Regions from separate parts of the Dactylosporangium sp. NPDC000555 genome, predicted to be linked through region 1. Evidence: riboswitches for the same ligand, from Rfam matches in the RefSeq annotation. Region 1 holds a riboswitch; each other region holds the start of a gene.

Region 1 (4,307 bases):
CGTGCGAGACGTTGCGCACGCCCTGGTCGCCGACCGACCACGGCGCCGCGTGGATGTACTGCCCGCCCCAGGTCAGGCGCATGGCGTACTCGACGGTGGTGGTGTACTCCGGCGTCTTGAACAACGACGTCGGCTCCCGCGACATGATCACGGTGGTGCCGCTCGAGCTCGGCGTGGACGACTTGCCCAGGCTGACGGGCATGGTCTTCACGAGCGCGTCGTTGTGGTACACGCTCAGCTGTTTGGTGGCGTTGTCGATGTCGATCGTGAGCTTGCGGCCGATCGTGATCGTCGCGGAGGCGTCCTCGTCGGCGTGGCCGTCGCCGATCCGCACGCCGTTGAGTGCCTTGCGAGCGGTGATCTTCGTGCCCGGCTGCCAGTAGTGCTCCGGCCGGTACATCACCTGCTTGCCGTTGAACCAGTGCCACACCCCGGGCTGGGGCGGGTCGCTCGTCACGAACAGCCGCTGTTGCACGGCGGCCCGGTTCTCCGGCGGCACCTCGGTGGCGAACTCCACGACGATCGGCATCGCGACGCCGTAGGTCCCGCCGTTGATGACGTTCAGGTCCGTGTTGATCGACGGACCGGTCGGCTTCGCCGCCGTGGTGAAGGTCGTCTGTCTGGTCACCGGCTTGCCGTCGGCGCCGATGGCGGTCACCTTCGCCGTATACGTGGCGCCGTAGCGCAGTGCGGTGTCGGGCACCCAGGACGACCCGTCCGCCCGCGAAGCGCCGGAGATCTTCTGACCGGTCGCGTCGAGGAGGGACACGTCGGTGACCCGCCCGTCCTTGACCTTGGTGCCGATCTCGGCGCTGATCGGCACCGCGGCGTCGCCCGCCGCCGGCGTGAGGGAGAGTCCCACCGGCACCGTCGGTGGTGCGGTGGACTTCGTCGCCGTGTGTTTGCGATGCGACAAGAGGTCGCACCCGGACAGCGCCGGCTGTGCCGTCACCGCGAGGATGAGCAGCGCGGTGACGGACCGGCCTGGGCGCCTCATGTTCTCTGCCGTTGTCTGCACATGGGGGCATCGTCGTGCCGACCCGGGCGAGGCCGGGCCGGCAAACGAGTGACAACGGGTGCGATACCGGATCGTCGCCCGGCTTTAGTCGCCCGGCGTTACATGGTGGCGTCGGCGATCCGCGTCGCCAGCCCCTCCCACTTCGCGTAGGCGTTCGGGAAGGCCGAGCGCTGCACCATCTGCGCCGCGACCGTGACCGCGTAGTCGCCCCAGCCCGGGATCGCCAGCAGCGCCGCGTAGAACCGGCGGGCCGACTCGTGCGGGTTCATCAGCTCCTCGACCGTGCCCCAGTTCGGCCGCTGCTGGAACAGTCCGACCGAGTCGTAGTCGTATCCGACGCCCTCGTTCGGCTGGTGCAGTGACTGCGGCAGGTTGGGGTTGGCCAGGTTGCGCAGGTGGCTCTCCTGCAGGGCGGTGGCGAGCGCCACGACGACGGCGCGCTTGGGCAGGTTCTCCCGCTTGGCCACGTCGACGATCGCGACCGCGTTGTCCATCTCGGCCTGGCTCAGCCCGCCGACGGGCGCCAGCCTGGTCGGCGACGGCGCGGCCGCCGGTGGCGTGCCACCCTGGCCGGTGGCCTTCTTGCCGGTGGACCCCTGTCCGGTGGCCTTGGGGTCAGCGGCCTTCGGGGCAGCCTTCGGGTCGCCGGCCTTGGGGTCGGTGCCCTTCGAGCGTCCCGACGAGCGCCCCGCGCGCTCGTCGTCGCGCGGCGCCTCGGCCTGGGCCGCGCCGGCCTCCTCCTGTGCGTTCAGGCTCACGCCCGATGCGGCCGGAGGGTCCGAGGACGTCAGCGCCGGGGCCAGCCCGAACGCCGCCACGGCGACGATCGTCGCGGCCACGGCGGTGCGGCGCGCCCCCGCCGGCATGGCCGCGGCGAAGCGCCCGGGACCGGATGCGAGCAGGCGCGTGCGCCCGGCCGCATACGCGCGAGCGGACCCGGCGGCGAGCGTGCGGGCCGGCCCGGAGGCGAGCACACGAGCGGACCCGGCGGCGAGCGCCCGGGCCGGTCCGGAGGCGAGCACGCGTGCGGACCCGGAGGCGAGCACGCGTACCGGCCCGGACGCGAGCAGGCGCTCGGGTTCGGGCACGAGGTTGCGGAGGTATGCGGCATGACGGCCGCGGCGAGACCGCAGATGGCGCCGGCCGTGTTCGGCCACGTCGCTGAGCTGCGGGTTTTCGTCATCACCGGCGAGCATCCGGCGAGACTAGGACCGGTGTCGCGCGAGGGTGATTTTGGGGATGAGAAACGGCGCCAGGGCCGTGTGCGCCCGGTCGCCCGTCACGGCGGCGCCGCGCCCAGTGGCCGAATCGGCGGGGGGTGAAACGGCCTCTGACCGGCGTGTTTACGGTTTCCGAATCCGCTGTGGCCTCCGTTCACCCACTCGGGTGACCCCGCTGCGGATCCGCTGAGTCGTGCGCGCGCACGAGCCGGGGAACCATGCACCACCCGGGGTGAATCCGCGGGGCCCCACGGCCCCCGGAAGGGCGAGCTTCCCGTCCGAACCCGTCAGCTAACCCGGTAGGCGGCACCGGAAGGAGCTCGCGTGTTGCCCCACGAACCGAGGTACCCGTGACGTACCTCTACAAGCCTCGCCACTCGGGACGGACCTCCCCGCTTCGGCGCATCCGCGTCCTGGCCGCCGCGGCGGGCCTGGCCGCCGCGGCCGGCATCGGCGTCGCCGCCCTGCAGCAGTCCTCGACACCGGCCAGCGCCGCCGGCGCCCAGACCCTGACCGGCGCCGAATCCACGGTCACCGTCGACGGCGCCCCGGCCGCCCGCGAGCAGCAGCGCGACCAGGCGGTGCCCGGCGCGGCGAGCACACCCAAGGCGGGCGCGGCCAAGCCGACCGCCGCCGCACAGGCCGGCGCCGGGACCACCGCCGCGGCCACCACCACCGCGCCGCCGTCGCCGTCGGCGGCCACCACCACCGCACCCCCGCAGCAGAAGGAGCTCTCCTACCAGTTCGCCTGGCAGGAGAACTACTACTTCTGCGGCCCGGCCGCCACGCGCATCGCCCTCACCGCGCGGGGGATCTTCGCGTCGCAGTCCCAGGTCGCGCAGCACCTCGGCACCACCGTCAACGGCACCAACTCGGCCGACGACACCACCCGGGCGCTCAACTCGTACACCGGGACGTCCTTCTACAAGTCGCACTTCATCACCGGGCAGACGGCCACCCAGGCCGACGTCGACCAGCTCAAGGCATCGGTGCTCAACGCGATCAGCCACGGGTACGCGGTGGTCGCCAACATCGCCGGGTCCACGGTGGACGACGCCGGGCACGGCCACTCCTACCCCGGCGGGCACTACCTGACGATCGTCGGGTACCGCGACGGCGGCCAGACCGTGAAGATCGCGGATCCGGCCGACGCCCAGGGTGCCGGCTCGTACATGCTGTCCCTGGACAAGATGGCCGACTGGATCGCCCAGCGCGGCTACTCGGCCTGATCCCGGCCCTCCCCGATCCGGCGCGCCGTCCACCGCGGGCGGCGCGCCGGATCGGCCCCGTCAGCCCAGTGCGCGTGTCCGGCTCGGGGCCGGGAAGGCCTGCACCGGCTGGCCGTGCAGCGTCACCGCCATGGTCTGCGCCACGGCCCCGTTGACCGAGCTGGAGACCCCGCCGCCGACGTAGTCGTTCGGGTTGTCCACGTTCACCGCGATGCCGGCCGCCGCGAGCTGCGGCGTGAACCCCACGAACGTCTCGGTCGCGTTGTTCTCCGAGCTTCCCGTCTTGCCCGCGACCGGCCGCCCGCTCAGGATGCCGGACACGGCCTCGGCCGTGCCGCCGTCGCACCTGCCGTACGACGAGCCCTTGCCGACCGGGCACCGCGCCGCGTCGGTGGCCGCGGCCGCCACGTCGGGGTCGACCGCCTGCTTGCACTTCGGACCGGCGGCGTCGACCGCCCGGCCGTCCGGGTCCGTGATCGACAGCACCGGCAGCGGCTGGCAGTACAACCCGCCGGCGGCGACGGCCGCGTAGGCGTTGGCGAGGTCCAGCGGGGTGGTCAGGGCGGTACCGAGGGTGAACGAGCCCCAGCCTTCCGCCTTCGCCGCCAGCGAGATGTCCAGGTCGCCGCGGAACACGATGCCGAGCCGCTGCGCCATCTCCACCACGCGCTGCGCGCCGATGCGCTGCTCCAGCCACACGAAGTAGGTGTTGACCGAGCGGCCGAACCCGTTCCACATCGTGCGTGGGCCGTCCATCCAGCTCGGGCTGTCGTTGGCCGGGCACCAGTGCCCGCCGCAGCTGGCCGCGGCGCTGCCCGGCCAGTTGGTCACGATCCGGGC
Region 2 (4,307 bases), on a different contig from region 1:
GGCAGCCTGGCACGCGGCGACGACGTCGGCCAGGTTCGCGGGAACGGTGCCGTCCTGCACGCGGGTCGCCAGCGACCGGAAGTAGACCACCCCGGGCGCGATGCTGTTCATCCGGATGCGGTCGCCGAGCAGTGCCCCGCCGCCGCGCCGCCGGGTCGGGTCGATGGCGATCACGGCGACCCGCAGCTTGTCCTCGCAGTCGCGGCGCAGCCGCCGGACCAGCTCGTCGGTCAGCGACGACTTGCCGGAGCCGCCCGTGCCGGTGATGCCGAGCACCGGCACGGCGCTGCGGCGGGCCGCCTCCCCCACCGCGGCGGCCAGGTCCGGGTCGGCGCCCGCCTGCAGCGTGGTGATCGCCCTGGCCAGGGCCGTCTCGTCGCCGGCCAGCAGCGCCGCCACGTCGACCGGGCCGCGCACCGGTTCGGTGTCGCACTCGCGGATCAGCACGTTGATCATGCCGGGCAGGCCCAGCCGCTGGCCCTCCTGCGGACTGAAGATGCGCACACCGCGCTCGCCCAGGGCGGCGATCTCCTCCGGCACGATCACGCCGCCGCCACCGCCGTAGACCCGCACGTGCCCGGCGCCGCGCTCGGCGAGCCGGTCGACGAGGTACTCGAAGTACTCGACGTGGCCGCCCTGGTACGACGAGATGGCCACGCCCTGCACGTCCTCCTGCACCGCCGCGGTGACGACCTCCTCGACGCTGCGGTCGTGCCCGAGATGAATCACCTCGGCGCCCTGGGCCTGCAGCAGCCGGCGCATGACGTTGATGGCTGCGTCATGGCCGTCGAAGAGGCTCGCCGCAGTGACGAAGCGGACGGGATTGGCCGGCACGTGGAGACTCATGGGCTAGATAGTAGGGTGTCCAACTATCTGACGTCCACACAGCCCGCCGGACCGCTATCATGACGTTCGTGTCGACCAACAGCGGCCTTCCCCTCGACCCCATCGCCGAGGCACGCCGGCTGTGGGCCGAGCACGGCTGGGCACACGCCGCCGACGGCATGGCCGCGGTCACGTCCCTCATGCGCGCCCACCAGATCGCGCTCGCCCGCGTCGAGGCGGTGCTCAAGCCCCACGGCGTGACCTTCGCCCGATACGAGGTGCTGATGCTGCTGCACTTCAGCCGCAAGGCCTCGCTGCCCATGGCCCTCATCGGCGAGCGGCTCCAGGTGCACCCGACCAGCGTCACCAACGCCGTCGACCGCCTCGAGGCCGCCGGGCTCGTGCGGCGCACCCCGCACCCGGCCGACCGCCGCTCGACGATCGTCGAACTGCTCGACGCGGGGCGCGAGCTCGCCGAGGCCGCGACGGCCGAGCTCAACGCCGAGGTCTTCGCCGCACCCTGGCTGTCACCGGCGACCGACGGCTCGCTCATCGAGGTGATCACGGAGCTGCGCCGCAACGCCGGCGACTTCTGAAGCGGCCGGGCGAGGACGCGGCCGTCGTCCCCGCCGCGCCGAATCCATCCGTCGCCCAGCCGGTACGGCACCCGCCACCAGGCAAAACGTTCGCGACACGCTGCAGAACGCCATGCCGCCACGCGCACCTTGTCAGTTCCCCTCAGGGGGTTCACCTACGTTTACGCAGCCGTTATGGTCATGACGTTCGCTGCGTCGGCTGTCACTGTGGAGGGTGACACCGCGGCGGACCCGCTGAGTCGTGCTCGCACGAACCGGGGAACCAAGCGTAACTGGGGTGAATCCGAGCGGCCACGCGCCGTGAGGTAGGGCGATCCTCCCGCCCGAATCCGTCAGCTAACCCGGTAGGCGGTATCGGAAGGAGCATCGCGTGCACACCCTCGCATGGCGTCACACCTCGACCCGCGGCCCCGCAGGCCGGCCGGCACAACAAGGGCATCGTCCGGTCCGGTAACCGTTCCCGGCGCGCGCACCGGCCGCACCGGCACACCAGGCACCCCACCTCAACCATCCCCTGTGGACGGTCGATGGCCCGTGCCCTGGGTCCGTGCCGGCCCGGACCACCGGCGCCGCGTCCGCAATCCAGCAGCAGCCGCGTTCTCACCACATCTGTCGAGGTTTTCGTGAAGCACCGCAAGCAACACCGCCCACCCGCCGTGAGGTCGTCCCATGCCGGCCGATGAGACCGAGCCGCGCCGGCGCGGCCTCCGTCACCTGCGACGCTACCGCCGCGGCCGCCACTCGGCGGCCCGCCCGAGGATCGGCCTGTACTCGGCCGGGGTCGTCGCGTTCGCGGCGATCGGTGTGCTGTTCCTGTCACCGGGCACCACACCGGACAACACCATGGCGCAGGCCGAAACCGCGTATCAGAACGACCCCGAGCGGGTGGCGGACGCCGAGAACCGCGCGTCCCGTCGCGACGCGCGCCGGGGCGACGAGCCCGGCCGGCAGCCGTCGTCCCCGGCCGGCACGCAACCGCAGCAGTCACCGGCACAGAACCCTCCGTCACCGGCGAAGAGCACGGCGGCGGCACCGCAGCCGGCCGCGTCGTCGCCGACGGTCCACGCTCCCATCGGCGGGCTGAACCAGACCGAGATGAACAACGCCGTCGCGATCATCCGGGCCGGGCAGCAACTGGACCTGCCGCACCGCGCCTTCGTGGTGGCGATCGCGACCGCCTTGCAGGAAAGCCATCTGCGCAACCTCGCGAACCCCAACGTGCCGGCCTCGCTCAACGTGCCCAACGAGGGCGTCGGGAACGACCACGACTCGGTCGGCCTGTTCCAGCAGCGGCCGAGCTGGGGCAGCGTCACCCAGCTGATGGATCCGGCCGAGTCCGCGCGCCGCTTCTACGCGGCGCTGATGAAGGTCTCCGGCTGGGAGCAGATGCCGGTCACCGTGGCGGCGCAGACGGTACAGGTGTCGGCGTTCCCGGACGCCTACGCCAAGTGGCAGACCCTCGCCGAGCAGATCGTGATCGCCGTCGCATAGTGCGAGCCGCCGGCTGCGGCGCCCGGCGGGGCGCCGCAGCCGCAGGCTCGGCGCGCTCTTCCTCCTCCCGGCCGCACGGAAGTTCCCCGCGGATGGCGGGAAACTTGCGGTACATGGCAATCTCGCCACTGTCGGCCCGCGGCCGGCGGTGCGAGGCTGCACGGGCGACGGAAGGGGGCGGGATGGCCGAGCGGAACCACCGCGTGGTCGTGCTGGTGCTCGACGGGGCGAAGCCGCTCGATGTGGGCATCCCGGCCCAGGTGTTCACCAACCGCCCGAGCATGCCCTACGCGGTGCACGTGTGCGGCGCCGCCCCGGGCCTCGTCGCCGGGGGCGACGGCCTCTCCTACCACGTGGCCGAGGGGCTCGACGCCTTCGCCGCCGCCGACACGATCTTCATCCCCGGCTACCGGCACCCCGACCGGGAGCACCCGCCCGCCGAGGTCGTCGCCGCCCTGCGCGCCGCGCACGGCCGAGGGGTGCGGCTCGCGGCCATCTCGACCGGCGCCTTCGCGCTCGCCGCGACCGGACTGCTCGACGGCAAGCGCGCGACGACGCACTGGCATTACACGCACGAGCTCGCCCGCCGGCACCCCGGGATCCGCGTCGACGAGGACGTGCTCTTCGTCGACGAGGGCGAGGTGCTCACGTCGGCCGGCGCCGCCAGCGGCATCGACCTCTGTCTGCACCTCGTGCGCCGCGACCACGGCGTGGCCCTCGCCAACCGCGTCGCCCGGCGCCTCGTCGCCGCGCCGTACCGCAGCGGCGGCCAGGTGCAGTACATTCCCCGCAGCGTGCCCGAGGCCGCCGGCGAGCACTTCGTCGCCACCCGCCAGTGGGCCCTCGAACGGCTCGGCGAGCCCCTCGCGCTGGGCGACCTCGCCCGTAACGCCAACGTCTCGGCGCGCACGTTCTCGCGCCGCTTCGTCGAGGAGACCGGTTACACGCCAACCCAGTGGATCCTCCGCGCCCGCGTCGACCGGGCCCGCGAGCTGCTCGAGCGCAGCGACCTCGGCGTCGAGCAGATCGCCGCCCAGGTCGGGCTCGGCACCGGCGCCAACCTGCGGCTGCACTTCCAGCGCATCCTCGGCACCTCGCCGAGCGAGTACCGGCGCACGTTCGCCCGGCCGGTGCCACGCGCGTCCTGACCGGATCGGGCCGGTGACGAGCCTGGCGCGATCCTTGCGCGGCCTGGCGCGGCACCGCCTGTCGGCGCGCGCGGCCGCGGACGAGCATCGAGGGCGAACGAAAGGACGCCATCAGGATGACCACCCGCATCGCCGTCAACGGATTCGGCCGCATCGGCCGCAGCGTGCTGCGCGCGCTCCTCGAGCGCGGCAGCGACCTCGACGTCGTCGCCGTCAACGACCTCGCCAGCCCCGAGACCCTCGCCCA
Region 3 (4,307 bases), on a different contig from region 1:
TTGGTTCCGGGCCGCAGTTCGGCCAGGGCCCGGCTGCCGTCGCCCAGGGCCTTCACGGTGATGCGCAGCCGGTCCGGGCCGGGCGCGGCCGACAGCGAGTACGGATGGGCGCGGCTCCAGCCCCGGCCGGTCAGGAAACGCCACTGGAAGAACTGACCGGCGCGGGCCGGCAGCCGCCGCAGGCCGCGACCGCGCAGATGGATCGAGTACACCCCGGGCGCCTCGGCGACGACCTTGTCGACTTCGAGCCGGTGCCGCAGCGTGCGCCAGGCGGGCAGCCCGAGCCGGAAGACGACGACCGCGCCGGCGCAGATGCCGTAGGCGCTCCACCAGTACAGCCGGGCGGCCGGCGAGGTGGTGAAGTCGGCCCCGGTCCACAGCTGGTGCGGCAGGGCCAGGCCCACGCCGAGGTAGGCGTACAGGTGCAGCAGGTGCCACGACTCGTAGCGCAGCCGACGCCGCGCCGCGCGGATCGAGGTGACGGTGACCAGGACCAGCGCGACGGCGCCGGCGGTCGCCAGCAACATCCCGGGGTAGCCGGTGAGCAGTTCCCACGCCTGGTGCGCCAATGACACGTGGAGGGTCCAGGTGTACCCGACGGTGATCAGCACGATGTGGGCGAGCATCAGGTTGAACGACGCGAACCCGATCAGCCGGTGCCAGCGGGTCAGCCGGTCCTGGCCGTAGGCGCGTTCGATGACCGGTACCCGCGCCATCAGCAGGACCTGGACGAGCAGCAGGTCGGCCGAGAGCAGGCCGGTCAGCCGGCCGATCGATGTGGCGCCGGCGGCCAGATCGCCGAGCCCGTGCAGTCCTCCCCCGGCCGCCCACATCGCGACGACGACCAGCATGCCGGACGCCAGGGCGGGTCCCAGGAGATCCCGCCACCACGATCGTGCACCGTTGCCGGCCGGTGATCGCAGACCGTGCCGGCGCTCAATACGAGTAGCCACGCTGGGAGATCCAATCGGCCAGCTTGGGGGTGCTCACCCAGTAGGTGCCGTCGCCGCTGGGGTTGGCCGGATCGGCGATCTTCACCGTGTTGCCGTCGTCCCGGTATCCGACGAGGGTGAGGTAGTGCCCGCCCTCGTAAGCGTGGACGACACCGGCGTCGTCGGTGAGATGCCCGGCGATGTTGGCGACAATGGCCCGGCCGCTGCCGATGGTGTTCACCACGTCCGCCTGGAGCTGAGCCGCCTGGGCCGAGGTTGCCGGGTAGGCCGGGATCTCTCTGGTCTGGTACACCGTCCTGCCGTGGCCGAGCACGCTGTTGAGCGCCCGGGTGGTGTCCAGAGCCGAATCCGTCCCGCTGGTGGTCGTGCCCAGCATGGCAGCCGCCTGGTCCTGGCTGATGGCGTGACCGGCCGCCGTGAGCGCGATCCGGGTCGCGGCCGGCCCGCAGTAGTAAAAGTTGGGCTGCAACTGGAACTCGTAGTCGAGGACCTTCGTCGACGGCGCCGGCGCGGGCGCGTCATCGGTGGGCTGGTCCGCACCCTGCTCCGCCGCCGGCTGTTGGGTCGTCAGCGCCGTGCCGGCCGAAGCGGCGCCGACGGACGGCGGATCGCCGAGCCGGCCGAGCACGATGCCGGCCGCGGCGGCCGCGGCGAGCAGGGCACACGAGATCACGGCGACGCGCGGCCAACATACACGTACAGGATTCATAGCGACTCTCCAAGGCTCCGGCCCGGGGCGGCAGCATCGGTCAACGCCAGGTGCGGGATCACGCACAGGACAGCGTGTACTGCCACGCCCGCAGCGTGCTGGGCGTGTGATGGCACAAGGCTTCAGCGGTGCTCGCGAGCGGCGGTCCGAAGGCCACACACGGCAGGGCAGCGGGCCGCCCGCCGCTCAGCGGAAACCGGCTACGCCGATCGGCGTGCAGCCGAGCAAGTCCGCGGCTGGCAAAGACGTCTGCGGTGGGGGTTGCGCCGGCTGTGCACAGGCATATCTCCTTACGCATCCGCCTACCGGGTTAGCTGACGGATTCGGGCGCGAAGGTCGCCCTACCACAGGCCATCGGCCCGCGGATTCACCCCAGACTTGCGGTGGGTCCCCGGCTCGTGCATGCACGACTCAGCGGGCCCGTCCCGGCGCCACCTGTTGTGAGCACGAACCGGGTCAGGCGAGCCAAGACGTTACTCAAGGCCACCAGCCCTGCCAATGCCCGCTACCTGGAAGAAGGTTGCGCAATCGATGAGTGCCATCTCCTATCGATCATAGGAAGCAGCCTTGTGCTCGATGGGGCCAGTGCGTAAGGTCGGCTGCGGCCCGGCGCCGGCGCCGATCACCTCCGGTCGGCGCGGACGTCTGGCGCCGCCGAGTCGAGGAGCCTGTTGCACGTGCCGCCACGCCGCCCGCGACGTGTCCCTGCCTTCCGCACCTCCGGCGCCCCGGCGATGCCGCCGAGCCGGATGCCGGCTCGTATCGTCGTCGCGGTCCTCGCCGCGATCGCGTTGCTGCTGGCCGGCACCGGGACCGCGCAGGCCGAGCCGACACCGGCGGAGCTGGAAAAGCAGATCGACGACATGTGGAACCAGCTCGAACCCACCATCGAGCAGTACAACCAGGTCCACTCCCAGCTCAAGGAGAACCGGGCCAAGGCCGCAGCCCTGCAGCAACAGCTGAAGCCGCTGGAGGCCCAGGTCGACGCCGCCATGGGCCGCGTCAGCGACATCGCCGTGCAGCAGTACAAGATCGGCCGGATCACCACGCTCGACGCGCTGCTGCGCGGCAACACCCCGACCGACCTGCTGGACCAGCTCGCAACGGTCAACGCGATCGCCCGCAACCAACACGCCGAGATCCAGGGCGTCGCCGCCGCCCGGGACAAGCTCGCCGGCGACAAGCACACCCTGGACACGCTCATCGCCCAGCAGACCACGCAGGACGCCGACCTCGCGGCGAAGAAGACCCAGATCGAGGGCAAGCTCACCGAGCTGCAGAAGCTGCGCCAGCAGGTGTACGGCAGCAGCGGCGCCACCGGCACCCTCAAGCCCGTCGCCTGCCCCGTCGACTACATCGGTGGCCCCGGCGGTACCGCGGCGAAGAAAGCCTGCGACCTCATCGGCAAGCCCTACGTCTGGGGCGCGACCGGCCCCAACGGCTACGACTGCTCCGGCCTCACCCTCACCGCCTGGGCCGCCGCCGGCGTCAAGCTGCGCCACTACACCAAATGGCAGTGGGACGACACCAAGGCCGTCGCGCGCGCCGACCTGCGCCCCGGCGACCTCGTGTTCTTCCACAGCGACCTGCACCACGTGGGCATCTACGTCGGCGGCGGCTGGATGGTCCACGCCCCGACCACAGGCGACTACGTGCGCATGGCCAAACTCGAAGGCCGGCCCATCACCGGATACCGCCGACCCGGCTGACCCACACAGCGTGCCGGCCTCAGCCGGCGTTGTCGATGAGGGCGGCGAGGCCGTCGAGGGTGCGTTCGAGGCCGAAGGTCCAGGCGCGGTCGGCCTGCCACGCGCTGCCCTGCGCTTCGCCGGCGGCGGAGCCGATGCGGGCGGCGCGGGGATAGGTGTGCGGGTCGAGGGCGCGGGCGAGCACGGGTAGGTTGGCGGCCCACCAGTCGGCGTCGCTCATCGCGGTGTCGGTCGCGGCCCGGGCGGCGTCGTGGGCCGATCGGCAGTGGGACTGCACGAACCCGAGCAGGTAGGTCAGGGCGGCGTCGATGTCGACGTCGCAGAGCCCGGTGTCGTCGAACGCGGCGAGCTCGTGCTCGTACTTGGCCATCACGCCCGGTCCGAGCGGGGGGCGGCTCAGGGCGGCGACCTCGGTGAGCCAGGGGTGGGCGGTGAGCAGATCCCGGTTGGCCTCGGCCACCGCGGTGAGCCGCTCGCGCCACGGTTGCCCGGCCCACGCGGCGCGGGTCATCCGTGCGTAGCGGGCGTCCACCATCAGGTCGAGCAGCTCGGGCTTGCCGGGCACGTAGGTGTAGACCGACATCGTCGAGACCCCGACCCGCTCGGCCACCGCGCGAATGGTGACCGCGGTCAGGCCCTGCTCGTCGGCGAGCGCGAGCGCGGCGTCGACGACCTGCGTGATGGTCAGCGATCGGGCCGGCCCCTTGCGCCGCGCCGTCTCGGACGGCTCTCCCCACAGCAGGGCGAGCGTGCGGCTGGGCTCACCTGATCCGGTGCGGTTCTGGGTCACGGGAATGATTCTGCCACACTTTCATTGTACGCCGTACGGTGTACTTTGTATAATGTAACCGCGAGCGTCCCCACCGAGTCGACAGGAGCTCACCGCATGCCCATCACCGAGTCCGCCATCTCGCTCAACGTCCCCGACGTCCAGGC
Region 4 (4,307 bases), on a different contig from region 1:
GCGCCGGCGCGGGTGGAAGGTCGCGGTCACCGCGTACACCGGGTACGGCGCCTGCGCCACCGCCGAGCGGCCCGGGTGGGTCCGGGTGCTCGGCCGCGTGCTGCTGGCCCGGATCGACCCCAAGCCGGCCAAGCGGCTCAAGAAGCTGCGCGGCTGGCGCTCGTTCACCGCGGTGTCGGTCAGCGACGCCCTGGTGCGCATCGAGGCCGGCGGCCAGACCCGCGAGGTGCGCTGCGACCGCGGCGGGTTCATCGACGTCGTCGTCGAGGCCGACCTCGCGCCCGGCTGGGCGTCCGTCACGCTGCAGACCGAGAACAGCGCCGCCGTCGAGGCGCCGATCCGGATGATCGACCCCGGCACCCGCTTCGGCATCATCTCCGACGTCGACGACACGGTCATGGTCACCACGCTGCCGCGCCCGCTGCTCGCCGCGTGGAACACGTTCGTGCTCGACGAGCACGCCCGCGCCTCGGTGCCGGGCATGGCGGTGCTGTACGAGCGGCTGGTCAACGCCAACCCGGGCGCGCCGGTCTTCTACCTGTCGACCGGCGCCTGGAACGTGGCCGCGACGCTGTCCCGGTTCCTCTCCCGGCACCTGTACCCGGCCGGGCCGCTGCTGCTGACCGACTGGGGCCCGCAGCCGGACCGGTTCTTCCGCAGCGGCCAGGCGCACAAGCGGGCGTCGCTGGCCCGCCTCGCCGAGGAGTTCCCGGACATCCGCTGGCTGCTGGTCGGTGACGACGGGCAGCACGATCCGGAGATCTACGCCGAGTTCGCCGCCGAGCACCCCGACAGCGTGGCCGCGGTGGCGATCCGGCACCTCTCGCCGACCCAGGCGGTGCTGGCCGGCGCGTTCCCGGGGGTGGCCGGCAGCTCCAAGCGGGTCCCGCTCAACGATCGGCGTTGGCTGGGCGCCCCCGACGGCGCCGGCCTGTGGCGGCTCCTGCGCGACACGGAGATCCTCTGAGCCGCGGTGGCCGGTCGACGTTCCGCTGTCGACCGGCCGCCCGGGAACGTGAGGATTACAGGATCGAGAGGTGCACGTGGTTCGTATGGTCGCTGGAGGGGTCTCCGGCGACGCCCGAGTAGTGGTGCCACCCGACCGTCGGCGTCCACACCTGTTTGAACCAGATGACGTACATGACGCCGAGGCGGTCGGCGTTCTTCACGAAGTACGTCGCCAGGGTGGTTCCGTAGGTGTAGTCGTCGCCGGTGGCCACCCCGCCGAAGCCGGGCTTGGTCTGCACCGAGAAGTCGCAGGCGCGGCCCTTCGGGTGCTCGTACGGCCCGCTCGGGCGGTAGCAGGACACGAACCGCTTGAAGCCGTCCTTCTGCGCCTGCTGCATCGCGTGCAGCGTGCGTGGCGTGAGGCAGCCGCTGGTCGTGGGGTCCTTGACGCTGCACGACTCCTTGGGCAGCGACCCGTTGGCGTTGCGCGGCACCGGGTCGGCGGTCGGCAGGTTGGCGGTGATGAAGCCCCTGCTCGGCCCACCGGCCTGCGCGAGCGCCTTCTCCGCGTCCTTCTTCTGCTGCTCGATGATGCGCTTCTGCTCCTGCTGCGTGGCGATCTCGCCGTCGAGCGCCTTCTTCTGCGCGGTCTGGTCGTCCCGCAGCTGTTTGGCCTGGTGCAGCAGGTTGTTGTTGTGGTGGGCGATCTCGTTGATGGAGCCGGCCCGCTCGGCGAAGCTGTCCGGGGTCTTCGCGTCCATCAGGGCGGCGAACGTGGTGAGGGGGCCGGTGCGGTACGCCGCCGCGGCGATCGCGGCCACATGATCCTGGATCACCGCCAGCTGCGCCTCGGTCGCCTGCAGTTGCGCGTTGAGCTCGCCCTGACGCTTGATCGAGGCGTTCAGCCGCTCATTGGCCTCGGACCACTTGCGGGTCGTGTTCTCGAGGACGGAGTTGAGCGTCGGGTTGGCGCCGGAGCCCTCGTCGCCGGTGTCGCCGCCGGGCTCGGCCGCGGCGGGTGTGACGGCGAGCCCCCCGAGCACGATCGCCGCCAGCAGCGTGATGAACGTGCGCCGGTAGGGATGTCGCGGTGACATCTGGTTCGTTGTTCCTTCCGTCGGCCGCCGACCGAGTTAGCTGACGGGTTCGGGACGGAACGACCCCTACCACCCTTCCGAGGAAGGGCGGATTCACCCCAACGTTACCGTGGGTCCCCGGCTCGCCACGGTGCGGCGATTAGGCGGCAGCCCCGCCCGGCACCGGGGGCGGTGCCCTCGTGGACGTGACCGTGGGTCACTGTACCCAGGGCGCCGAAATCGCGCACCGCGCGGTTTGTGTGGACCTGCCCGCAACCTCGTACGTGGTGATCAATAGTGACCCAGATCACGGTCTAGCGGGTGAACGTGCGGCGATGCAACAGCCGGGGCTCGCCGCCGCGTGCAGTTCGATGATGGCACGCGCGACGGGAGGGCTTCCGCGTGGAGTTCGATGACTACGTACGGCAACGCGGCGCCGCGCTGGTGCGGCTGGGACGCCTGCTCACCGGCGACCGGCACCAGGGCGAGGACCTTGTGCAGGAGGTGCTCGCCCGGGCGTTCGTGCGCTGGGATCGGATCACGGCCGACCCGCCGGAGCCGTACCTGCGCCGGATGCTCGTCAACGCCGCCATCTCCCGGTGGCGGCTGGCGTCCAACCGGGAGGTCGCGGTGGCCGAGCCGCAGGATGTGCCCGGCCTTCGTGACCTGGGCGCGGAGGCCGCCGAGCGCGACGCGACGTGGCGGCTGATCCGCGCGCTGCCACCGAAACAGCGTGCCGCCGTGGTACTGCGCTACTACGAGGACCTCGACGACGCGGCGATCGCGGCACTGCTCAACTGCAGCCGGGAGACCGTACGCAGCCAGGTGAAACGCGCCCTGGACACGCTACGCACCCGGCTGGCGAAGGAAGAATCCGGCGCCGGCTCGGTCGGCCTGACCCTCAACGGAGGGAAGTCGTGACGGGACTCGACCGGGTGGTCACCGAGGCGCTGGCGCGGGTCGCCGACGACGACGTGCACGTGGAGCGGCTGCTGGCCGCGGCGAGGGCGGGCGGCATCCGCCACCGCAGGCGCCGCCGGGTGGCGATCGTGGCGGGTACGGCGTTCTCCGTCGCCGTCGCCGGTACCGCCATCGCTCTGACCGCCGCGCTGCTGCCCACCACCGCGGACGGCATGCCGGCGGCGCCACCCGCGACGATCGCCGCACCGTCGCCCGCGCCCAGTGCGAAGTCCACGACCGCCGCCGCGCCGCCGAAGATGACGGCGCCGCCGCTCCTGCCGCCCGCCGACGGGCCGCCGAGCGCGCTGAGCGACCCTGCCCAGGTCGGCCGCCCGTGGCTGGTGCATCTCGGCATGGACGCCCTGCCGTTCCCCGCCTCCGTCGTGCAGTACCACACTTCCGCCGACGGTGAGTGGGTGATGATCCAGGGTGGGTCGATGCTGACCGTCCGGCTTTCCCGTGGTACCACCGACTTCGAGCCGCTCACCGGAGCGCAGCGGTCCGTCGTCGTCAACGGCCGCTCCGGCACGTTCGCGCACGATTCCCGGTCCGGCGACGGCACGCTGCGCTGGCGCCTCGCCAACGGCCTCTGGCTGCAGGTGTACGGCCAGCTCGACGAGGCCGCGGCGCTCGCGGTGGCGAACAGCGTGCGCGTCGACCGCACGTACCGCTGCGCCGTGCCCTTCCGCCTGCCGTCGGTACCCGCCGGCACCAAGGCGGACTCGTGTGGCATGACGTTCTTCGGCGGGCCGTCCCGCAGTACCGCGACGACCATCGCGATCGGCGCCTCGTACGTCAAATTCACCACGGAGCGCGGCGACGGCCCAGCCACCGCGGCGGCCAACGAGACGCTCGGCGGCCGCCCGGCCCGGGTTCTCGAGCACCCCGGCGACGGCGGCCGCCCGATCCTGGAGATCCAGATCGGGATGGGCGGCGGCACGACACTGTCGATGGTCGCCGAAGGCTCCTACAAGGGATCGGCCGTGCGCGAACTCGCCGCGACCCTGCAGTGGCTGGGCGGCGACGATCCGGCAGCGTGGCCGGACAACCCCCTGCCGAATCCGTGACCGGGCCGGCGGTCGGCGTCAGCGTTCAGTTTCCGCTGCCGTACGGACGCGTGAGGATCTCGAGGAAGTGCCCGCTAGGGTCCTGCCAGTAGACGCCTCGACCGCCGTCGCGGGTGTTGATCTCGCCCGGCCGGCGCTGGCCCGGGTCGGCCCAGTACGACAGGCCGCGTGCGCGGATTCGACCGAAGACCACGTCGAACTCGCTCTCGCTGACCAGAAACGCGTAGTGCTGCGGATGGACCGGCCCGAGGTCGTC

Evidence for each region. A riboswitch is a leader RNA that binds a small molecule or an ion and turns the genes downstream of it on or off. The one in region 1 is predicted to bind cyclic di-AMP.
Region 2: it holds a riboswitch for cyclic di-AMP, as region 1 does, so the genes downstream of both, ABT297_RS26320 (hypothetical protein) here and ABT297_RS18290 (C39 family peptidase) in region 1, are expected to answer to the same signal.
Region 3: it holds a riboswitch for cyclic di-AMP, as region 1 does, so the genes downstream of both, ABT297_RS11740 (C39 family peptidase) here and ABT297_RS18290 (C39 family peptidase) in region 1, are expected to answer to the same signal.
Region 4: it holds a riboswitch for cyclic di-AMP, as region 1 does, so the genes downstream of both, ABT297_RS15860 (coiled-coil domain-containing protein) here and ABT297_RS18290 (C39 family peptidase) in region 1, are expected to answer to the same signal.

What each region holds. Positions count from the first base shown of each region.
Region 1 is NZ_JBEPDB010000027.1:16,121-20,427, reverse strand. It holds gene ABT297_RS18300 (L,D-transpeptidase) at 1-997, opposite strand, end outside; gene ABT297_RS18295 (hypothetical protein) at 1,117-2,214, opposite strand; cyclic di-AMP (ydaO/yuaA leader) riboswitch at 2,413-2,559, shown strand; gene ABT297_RS18290 (C39 family peptidase) at 2,589-3,467, shown strand; gene ABT297_RS18285 (transglycosylase domain-containing protein) at 3,528-4,307, opposite strand, start outside.
Region 2 is NZ_JBEPDB010000049.1:27,277-31,583, forward strand. It holds gene icmF (fused isobutyryl-CoA mutase/GTPase IcmF) at 1-846, opposite strand, end outside; gene ABT297_RS26315 (MarR family winged helix-turn-helix transcriptional regulator) at 915-1,421, shown strand; cyclic di-AMP (ydaO/yuaA leader) riboswitch at 1,644-1,787, shown strand; gene ABT297_RS26320 (hypothetical protein) at 2,091-2,912, shown strand; gene ABT297_RS26325 (GlxA family transcriptional regulator) at 3,095-4,060, shown strand; gene gap (type I glyceraldehyde-3-phosphate dehydrogenase) at 4,177-4,307, shown strand, end outside.
Region 3 is NZ_JBEPDB010000013.1:136,436-140,742, reverse strand. It holds gene ABT297_RS11745 (ferredoxin reductase family protein) at 1-953, opposite strand, end outside; gene ABT297_RS11740 (C39 family peptidase) at 937-1,626, opposite strand; cyclic di-AMP (ydaO/yuaA leader) riboswitch at 1,947-2,089, opposite strand; gene ABT297_RS11735 (C40 family peptidase) at 2,412-3,371, shown strand; gene ABT297_RS11730 (TetR/AcrR family transcriptional regulator) at 3,391-4,161, opposite strand; gene ABT297_RS11725 (VOC family protein) at 4,258-4,307, shown strand, end outside.
Region 4 is NZ_JBEPDB010000021.1:41,217-45,523, forward strand. It holds gene ABT297_RS15855 (App1 family protein phosphatidate phosphatase) at 1-967, shown strand, start outside; gene ABT297_RS15860 (coiled-coil domain-containing protein) at 1,023-2,045, opposite strand; cyclic di-AMP (ydaO/yuaA leader) riboswitch at 2,055-2,201, opposite strand; gene ABT297_RS15865 (SigE family RNA polymerase sigma factor) at 2,427-2,945, shown strand; gene ABT297_RS15870 (hypothetical protein) at 2,942-4,051, shown strand; gene ABT297_RS15875 (VOC family protein) at 4,077-4,307, opposite strand, start outside.